One region of the Pseudoduganella sp. RAF19 genome, then DNA from elsewhere that is predicted to be linked to it. Evidence: riboswitches for the same ligand, from Rfam matches in the RefSeq annotation. Region 1 holds a riboswitch; the other holds the start of a gene.

Region 1 (4,595 bases):
GCCGATCAGCTGGAAGCCCGGAGCGGTCAGCTGCGATTTGTTCTGGTAGTCGGCGTCCAGTTGCAGCAAGGCCTGCGGCGAGATCTGCCAGTCGAAGGCGCCGGAGATGAAGGAGCGGTGGCCGTCCGCGCCCTTGATGTAGGACTGGATATGCTCGCCCGCCGCGTTGATGCGGTAGCCGAAGCGGCGGTCTTCAAAGCGGCCGCCCAGGTCCACGGCGCCATACACGGTACCGCGCTCGCTGACTTCGAACAGCACGGAACGCAGATTGTTCTCGGTTGGGCGCTTGGTTACGTAGTTCACTACGCCGCCCGGGGCGGAGACGCCCATTTGCAGGCCGGACAGGCCCTTCAGGACTTCGATGCTTTCCTTGTTCTCCAGCGGGATCTGGGTGTCGCCGGAGATGGCGTGGCCGTCCTTGCGGTAGGAGCTGGCGTTATCCAGTTTGAAGCCGCGGATGGAGAACTGCTCGGCGTAACCAACCGCATTGTAGGAGTCGCCGATGCTGGCGTCGTACTTGGAAGCGTCGGTGGTGGAGCGGATGTTCAGGTCCTGCATCTGCTCGCGCGTGATCACGCTGACGGAAGCGGGCGTTTGCAGCAGAGGAGCGTCGGAGAAACCGGCGACGGAGGAACGGTCGGCAATGGCGCGGTTGGCGGTGATGACGACTTCGGTCATCTTGGTGTCGTTCGATTGCGCGTTCGCCAGCTGCGCAGCGGCCAGCGCGATGGCGGTAAGGGTGATGCGGGATTGATTCATGTTGTGCTCTTTTGTGGTTCTAACGAGCCAACGCGGGAGCATTCAAAGGAGGGGAGAAGACAACTTTGCGCTTTCCTTCGCTGGCATTATCCAGATCAGGTACGAAGGGTATTTCTCACCCGGACAATGTCCAGGACCCCTAGCGATCGCGCATTTTACCACAGGACCTCAAAACCCGAGGCGTGAACCTGGTGGCAGGCACGATGTGCCTGCCACCTGCTTTTGCGTCAGGTTTAAACGCTCAGCGCCAACGCGGCACGGGCGACGGCGGGCGTGATGTCGCGGTGCTCGCCCAGTTTGGTCATGCCGGCGGCTTCCAGCGCCTGAACTGTCGCGTCGATTGCGCTGGCTGCGTCCAGGCCGTAGCCGGACAGGCGCGTCTGCACGCCCATCTGCTCGAAGAAGGCGCGGGTGCGCTCGATGGCCGCGTCGATACGCGCATCTTCCGAACCTTCGCGCAGCCCCCAAACCCGCTCGGCATACTGCAGCAGCTTGCCCCGCTTGGCCTCGCGCTTCACCGACAAAATCCCCGGCAGCACAATCGCCAGCGTTTGCGCGTGATCCAGGCCGAACAGCGCGGTCAGCTCGTGGGCGATCATGTGCGTCGCCCAGTCCTGCGGCACGCCGACACCGATCAGACCATTCAACGCGAGGGTGGCGGTCCACATGATATTGGCACGGATTTCCAGATCTTCCGGCGCCGACAGCACCTGCGGACCTTGTTCGATCAGCGTCAGCAGCAAGCCTTCTGCGAAGCGGTCCTGGACTGGCGCGTTGACCGGGTAGGTCATGTACTGCTCCATCACGTGCACGAAGGCGTCCACCACGCCGTTGCCGACCTGGCGCAGGGGCAGGGTGAAGGTCTTGGACGGGTCCAGCACGGAGAACTGCGGATACACGAATCTGGACGCGAAAGCGCGCTTTTCCCTGGTCGCGGCGCGGGTAATCACGCTGGCGCTGTTCATTTCGGAACCGGTGGCGGGCAGCGTCAGCACCGCGCCGAAAGGCATGGCGCCTTGCACGACTTTGCCGCCGATGGACAGGATATCCCACGGTTCGCCGTCAAATACGGCTGCCGCTGCCACAAATTTGGTGCCGTCAATGACCGAACCGCCGCCAACGGCCAGCAGGTAATCGATTTTCTCGGCCTTGATCAGCGCAACCGCCTGCATCAGCGTTTCATAATGCGGATTCGGTTCGATGCCACCGAATTCGAGGACGGCATGACCGGCCAAAGCGGCCTTCACTTCGTCGTAAGTGCCATTCGCCTTGATGCTGCCGCCGCCGTAGAGCATCAGCACGCGCGCATTGGAGGGAATATGTTTCGCCATGCCGGCGATCTGGCCCGCGCCGAACAGGATTCGGGTGGGATTGTGGTATTCAAAATTGTTCATGCGCCAGATTATACGTGTCGTGCGACATCTTTTCAGGGGGGCAGCTACACTTGAGAAATCCGCGCCGCAGGCAGACAATGCGTGTAACCGCATGCCTAAGGAGACTGGAATGACGCAGGAACACGTTGTCGAACCGCGCGACTATCTGAACGCACAGGTGCTGGACATGCACCGGGCACTGACATCGCTCAGCGAAAAGATAGAGATGCTGGATCTTCAAAACCAGCGCGTCGAAGTCTGTACGGACCCGGAGCTGAAACTGGTGATGGCCAGTCAGCGCGACGGCACGCGCAAGCATATTGCGCAGTTGCTGGAATGGGTACGCCGCCGCGATCCGAAGTTGGATAAGGAAATGAAGGAAGCGCTGTTCAAGGCGGGTCCCATCGCCGCGCAGTTCCACTACGAAGAGTAGGCGGGGCGGTGCGGCGCAATTGAAAGGAAGTTGATGAAGTTGCAGCCGTACCGGGAGGGCAGCTGGTTTGCCATCCCGCTGAGAAACGGCGGATACGCCACCGGTCTGGTGGCCCGCCTGTCGCCACAAGGGAAGGTCATGCTGGCCTACCTGTTCGGTCCCAAGCACTGGACCCTGCCTACCCTGGCAGACGTGCAGGAGCTGAGGGCTGAAGATGCGCTCAAAGTGATCCGCGCCGGTGACGTGGCCGTGTCCAATGGGCGCTGGCCGGTGATCGGGAACCTGGTGAATTTCCGGCGCGAGGATTGGATGTCGCCCATGTTCATCCGCCGAGCCGACGCGCTGAAACGCGCCTGGCAGGCGACGTATTCGGACGATCCGGCCAAGCCGGACCGCGAAATATCGGTGCCCTACGATACGCCGGGGCTCGAAAGCGATTCTTTGTACGGCTACGGTTCTGCCGAGCTGCTGATGACCAAACTACTGGAGTAGGCATCATGTACAGGGGCGGCTGTTTGTGCGGGGCGGTGCGCTATGAAGTGGAAGGCCCGGCCTTCCACAGCACCTTGTGTCATTGCTCAATGTGCCGCCGCGCGGCCGGTGCGCCGGCCGTGGCGTGGTTCAGCGTGCGGCGCTCGGGCTTGCGCTTTGCTGGCGCGCCGGCGTCCTACCAGTCCAGTCCCGGCGTGACGCGGCAGTTCTGTTCGCGCTGCGGCACCCAGCTGACCTTTTCCGACGCCCGCACGCCGGAGGATGTCGACATCACCACCTCCAGCCTGGACGATCCGGAGCAGCTGCCGCCGGAGGATCACACCTTCTCCGAGAACCGTCTGCACTGGATGCAAATGGACGACCAGCTCCCGCGCTACCTGCGCACGCGCGCCGACGGGTCGCTGGAAAGCGCCTGAGAACCCACGGCGTGAATCTGGTGGCAGGCACTCCGTGCCAGCCACCCCTCCCGCGCCGCCGAACAGGTGGTTGGCACGGAGTGCCTGCACCCAGCCTGCGCCGCCGATCAGGTGGTTGGCACGGAGTGCCTGCACCCAGCCTGCGCCGCCGATCAGGTGGCTGGCACGGAGTGCCAGCCACCTGGGCTTACCGGTTTTGCGGGCGGGCCAGCGGCGTGCACGCGGCGGCGCGCGCCATCAGCAGCCCGCGCTCGCGCGCATTCTGCGTCAATTCCGCTGCCCGTTCAAATTCCGTACGCGCTTCGGTCAGCCGTCCCAGTTTGAACAGAAAATCGCCGCGTACGCTGGGCAGCAGGTGATAATTCTTCAGCGCCGGCTCATCGAGCAAGGTATCCGCCAACTCCAGCCCCACCGCCGGCCCGAAAGCCATGGACAGCGCCACCGCGCGGTTCAAATCCACCACCGGAGACGGCTGCAGCGCCGCCAGTCCATCGTACAAAGCTGCGATGCGTTCCCAATTGGTGTCTTCCGCCTTGCGCGCCCGTGCGTGGCAGGCCGCGATGGCTGCCTGCAGCGCATAAGGACCAAGTCCGCGCTCCAGCCGTTCGGCGCGGTCCAGCGCTGCCAGGCCGCGGCGGATCAGCAGCTGATCCCAGCGCGCACGGTCCTGCTCCAGCAAGAGCACGGGATTGCCCTGTGCGTCCGTGCGTGCCCGCGCGCGTGAGGACTGGATTTCCATCAGCGCCACCAGGCCATGCACCTCCGGTTCTCCCGGCGCCAGTTCAGCCAGGATACGTCCCAGGCGCAGCGCTTCCTCGCACAGGGCAGGGCGCATCCAGTCCGCGCCCGCGCTGGCCGAGTAGCCCTCGTTGTAGATCAGATAAAGCACCTGCAGCACGGCTGCCAGACGCTCGACCAGTTCCTGACCGCGTGGCACCTCGAACGGCACCTTCGCCTCGGTCAGCGTGCGCTTGGCGCGCACGATGCGCTGCGCGACCGTCGGCTCGGCCACGAAGAAGGCGCGCGCGATTTCGTCCGTGGTCAGGCCGCCCAGCAGGCGCAGGGTCAGCGCCACACGCGCTTCCATCGACAGCACGGGGTGGCAGGAAATGAAGATCAGGC
Region 2 (4,595 bases), on a different contig from region 1:
ATCGCGTCCATGCCGTAAATCTCATGCGCGACGGCGCCGTGTGCGGCAGCGGCAGCGGAGCGGACGGCGGCCGCGGCGCCGGGCTGGAAGGCCACCACGACGCGGACTTTATCCGGTGCTGCGGCGTAGGCGGGCAGGGCGGCGGCGAAGGTTGAGGCGGCAATGGCTAGCGGTAGAAGCTTGCTGTGCGTCATGATTTATCTCTCCCAAGATAGTCGCGTTGAAACACACTCAAGCGTAGGCCCGGCTGAGCTGCCGGGCAAACGGATTCGCTAGCAAATTGTCAGTTGTTGCGTTTTTAACGCGTCCCCGCGCAGGAAACATTCCAGGCAGTAAGATCGGCGCGCGATTTGCGTACGGACACGCCCGCCGTTTTGCCGATATCGCTTTCGAACACCATCATCGGCAAGCCGTCTTTGGCTTTATCGAGCGCGATGAGGTGGAAGTTGCGCGAGCGGATTGGCGCGCAGTTGGTGTTGCCCGCCATCAGCAAGCGAGCGCTTTGCAGCAGTTCGTTTTGCGACTGGATCAGGCGCAACTGGTCGATATCCGGCATGTCGGCGCGCAGGGCGACCGGCGTGCCGGGGGGCGCGCTGCATTGGGGCGTGTGATTGATCCAGGTGAGTGTGGTCTGCCGATCGCGCTCATGCCACGCGCCGTCCTCGCGCACAAACTCCGTACGCTGCATGCGGCACAGCGGCAGCACGATGCGCTGCGGCGCGCTGTCGGCGTACGCGCTGAACCGCCACTCCTTGCGCTGCGGCGCGCGCGTCACCAGCACGGGCGGCACTTGCGCCGCTTCCGGATAGCGGGCATGGTAAAAAGTTTCGAAGCTCTTTTGTTCGGCGCTCGTCGGCGCCCGCGTGTCCTGCGCCATCGCCACGACAGGCAGCAGTAGCGCCGCCCAGATTGCTGTTCGCATTGATTTCCTCCCGCGGCGATTATAACGGGGGGCTTGGCGGCAACGCACTGACTGGGTTATGATCGCATCGCTGCCGCAAGGCGGCACACGCTAGGGGTCCTGCGCGCTGAGAGGTGCGCGGGTGAGAAATACCCTCCGAACCTGATCTGGATAATGCCAGCGAAGGGAAGCTTCAGGATGTCCGCATGCGCCGCTCTGCCGGTGTTTGCGTGTGCAGCCTAACCTCCTTTGCTGGCTCCTGCCGCAAAGGAGCCAAAACTTGAACGCCAATCCGCAATTCCTCGCCGCCGAGGCCGAGGTAGACAGCGCAGCGATCGCACCGCTGCCCAATTCCCGCAAACTGTATGTCACCGGCAGCCGTGCCGATATCCGCGTGCCCATGCGCGAGATCAGCCTGTCCGGCAATAACGCACCGGTCACGGTGTACGACACCTCCGGACCTTACACGGACCCGGATGTGCAAATCGATATCCGCAAAGGCCTGGCCACACCGCGTGCGCCGTGGATCTCGCAGCGCGGCGACACCCTGCAGCTGGATGGACCAACTTCCGGCTACGGCAAGCAGCGCCTGGCCGATCAAGCGCTGGACGCCCTGCGCTTCGAGCTGCAACGCACGCCGCGCCGCGCGGCCCTTGGCCGCAACGTAAGCCAGATGCACTACGCGCGCCAGGGCATCATCACGCCCGAGATGGAATTCATCGCGATCCGCGAAAACCTGCGCCGCAAGGAATACCTCGAAGGTCTGCGCGCATCGGGACCGGACGGCGAAAAGATGGCGCGCCTGCTGGGACGCCAGCATCGCGGCCAGTCATTTGGCGCCAGCATCCCGGACGAGATCACGCCGGAATTCGTGCGCGAAGAAGTGGCGCGTGGCCGTGCCGTGATCCCGGCCAATATCAACCACCCGGAAGCGGAGCCGATGATCATTGGCCGTAACTTCCTGGTGAAGGTGAACGCCAATATCGGCAACTCCGCAGTGACCTCGTCGATCGGCGAGGAAGTCGAGAAGATGACCTGGGCCATCCGCTGGGGCGCCGACACGGTGATGGACCTCTCCACCGGCAAGCATATTCACGAAACGCGTGAATGGATCATCCGTAACAGCCCCGTGCCGATTGGCACCGTGCCGATCTACCAGGCGCTGGAAAAAGTCAATGGCAAGGCCGAAGACCTCACCTGGGAAATCTTCCGCGATACCTTGATCGAACAGGCGGAGCAGGGCGTCGACTATTTCACGATCCACGCCGGCGTGCTGTTGCGCTATGTGCCGCTGACGGCTGAGCGCATGACGGGCATCGTCTCGCGCGGCGGTTCGATCATGGCGAAATGGTGTCTGGCCCACCACAAGGAAAACTTCCTGTACACGCACTTCGAAGAGATCTGCGAAATCATGAAGGCCTACGACGTGACCTTCAGCCTGGGCGACGGTCTGCGTCCCGGCTCGGTGTATGACGCCAACGACGATGCCCAGCTGGGCGAGCTGCGCACCCTGGGTGAACTGACCCAGATCGCATGGAAGCACGATGTGCAGGTGATGATCGAAGGTCCGGGCCACGTGCCGATGCAGCTGATCAAGGAGAACATGGACATCCAGCTGGAGCAGTGCGACGAAGCGCCGTTCTACACGCTGGGTCCTTTGACGACCGACATCGCGCCGGGCTACGACCATATCACTTCCGGCATTGGCGCGGCGCAGATCGGCTGGTACGGTACGGCCATGCTGTGCTACGTCACGCCGAAGGAGCATCTCGGCCTGCCGGACAAGGATGATGTCAAGGAAGGCATCATCACCTACAAGATCGCGGCCCACGCTGCGGACCTGGCGAAAGGCCATCCGGGAGCACAGATCCGCGACAACGCGCTGTCCAAGGCGCGCTTTGAATTCCGCTGGGAAGACCAGTTCAATCTCGGCCTCGATCCGGACAAGGCGCGCGCTTTCCACGACGAGACCTTGCCGAAAGACTCGGCCAAGGTGGCGCACTTCTGTTCCATGTGCGGTCCGCATTTCTGCTCGATGAAGATCACGCAGGAAGTGCGCGAGTTTGCGGAAAAAGGCATGGTCGAAAAGTCGATTGAGTTCGTGAAGAACGGCGCGCAGATTTATCGCGAGCAGCAGCCATGATCCAGATTGAACTGAACGGGGCGCCGCACCAGGTGCCGCCGCAGCAGACGCTGCACGCGCTGGTGGCAGCGCTGCAGCTGGAGGGCCAGGCGCTGGCGCTGGCCGTCAATCGCAGCGTGGTGCCGCGCCAGCGCTGGCACGAGCACACGCTGGCGGCACACGACAAAGTAGACATCGTCCGCGCCATTGGCGGCGGTTAGAACCGGAAGCGTAAAACAGGTGCCTGCCACGCCGTGGCAGGCACCAGCCTGGCGCCGCGGGTTCTGCGCGGCGTCCGGCCACGAAAGGAAGATCATGAACGATTACCTCACAATCGCAGGAAAGCAGTACAAGAGCCGCCTGCTGGTCGGCAGCGGCAAATACAAGGATCTGCAGCAGACGCGCGAAGCGACCGATGCGGCGGAAGCGGAAATCATCACAGTGGCGATCCGCCGCGTGAACATCGGCCAGGACCCGAAGGCGCCCAGCCTGCTCGATGTGCTGCCGCCTTCCGACTACACCATCCTGCCCAACACGGCCGGCTGCTACAACGCGAAGGACGCCATCTACACGCTGCAAATGGCGCGCGAACTGCTGAATGGCCACAAGCTGGTCAAGCTGGAAGTGCTGGGCGACGAAAAGACCCTGTTCCCGAATATGCCGGAAACCCTGGCCGCGACGAAGGAACTGGTGCGCGATGGCTTCGACGTCATGGTCTATTGCAGCGATGATCCGATCCAGGCGCGCATGCTGGAGGACATTGGCTGCGTGGCCGTGATGCCGCTGGCTTCGCTGATCGGCAGCGGCATGGGCATTCTCAATCCGTGGAATCTGTCGCTGATCATCGAACAGGCGAAGGTGCCGGTGCTGGTGGATGCGGGCGTGGGCACGGCGTCCGACGCGGCGATTGCCATGGAGCTGGGCTGCGACGGAGTGCTGATGAACACCGCCATCGCGGCCGCGCAGGACCCGGTGCGCATGGCGCGTGCCATGAAGCTGGGCGTGCAGGCGGGCAGGGAGGCTTATCTGGCGGGCCGTATGCCGCGCCGCTTTGCCGCTTCGCCGTCTTCGCCGATGGCCGGGAGGATCGCGTGAGCGTTGGCGAGCGGCCTTGCGTGCTGGTGTTTGCCGGCGCCGATCCGTCCGGCGGCGCCGGCATTGCGGCGGACATCCAGGCCATCACGGCCCTGGGCGCCCATCCTTTGCCGGTGCTGACGGCGCTCACGGTGCAGGACAATAACCGCGTGCACAGTGTGGTGCCGGTGGCGGCGGAAGTGGTACTGCAGCAGGCCCGCGCGCTGCTGGCCGCAGTGCCGGTCAGCGCGGTGAAGATCGGCATTCCCGGCAGCGCGGAAAATGCGGCGGCCATTGTGGCATTGATCGCCGAGATGCGCGCCACGCACCGCGCGGCAGCTGGTGCGGCGCCTGGCTGGGCGTCGAAGCTGTACAGCGACCCGCCCGTGGTGCTCGATCCCGTGCTGCGCAGCGGCCTGGGCGACGCGCTCGGTGCCGGCGACGCCACCGCTGCGCTGGCCCCGCTGCTGCCATTCGCCACTCTCATCACTCCCAACG

The links. Region 1 has a riboswitch for thiamine pyrophosphate ahead of AB4Z19_RS00890 (TonB-dependent siderophore receptor). Riboswitches for the same ligand answer to the same signal wherever they lie in the genome.
Region 2: another riboswitch for thiamine pyrophosphate. It lies ahead of thiC (phosphomethylpyrimidine synthase ThiC); the one in region 1 lies ahead of AB4Z19_RS00890 (TonB-dependent siderophore receptor).

The regions. Positions count from the first base shown of each region.
Region 1 is NZ_JBFREF010000001.1:185,965-190,559, forward strand. It holds gene AB4Z19_RS00890 (TonB-dependent siderophore receptor) at 1-759, opposite strand, end outside; TPP riboswitch at 815-910, opposite strand; gene AB4Z19_RS00895 (iron-containing alcohol dehydrogenase) at 993-2,153, opposite strand; gene AB4Z19_RS00900 (ferritin family protein) at 2,263-2,565, shown strand; gene AB4Z19_RS00905 (immunity 26/phosphotriesterase HocA family protein) at 2,599-3,057, shown strand; gene AB4Z19_RS00910 (GFA family protein) at 3,063-3,473, shown strand; gene AB4Z19_RS00915 (RNA polymerase sigma factor) at 3,661-4,595, opposite strand, start outside.
Region 2 is NZ_JBFREF010000005.1:40,885-45,479, forward strand. It holds gene AB4Z19_RS13420 (S8 family serine peptidase) at 1-194, opposite strand, end outside; gene AB4Z19_RS13425 (hypothetical protein) at 299-922, opposite strand; TPP riboswitch at 1,005-1,107, shown strand; gene thiC (phosphomethylpyrimidine synthase ThiC) at 1,182-3,044, shown strand; gene thiS (sulfur carrier protein ThiS) at 3,041-3,244, shown strand; gene AB4Z19_RS13440 (thiazole synthase) at 3,339-4,118, shown strand; gene thiD (bifunctional hydroxymethylpyrimidine kinase/phosphomethylpyrimidine kinase) at 4,115-4,595, shown strand, end outside.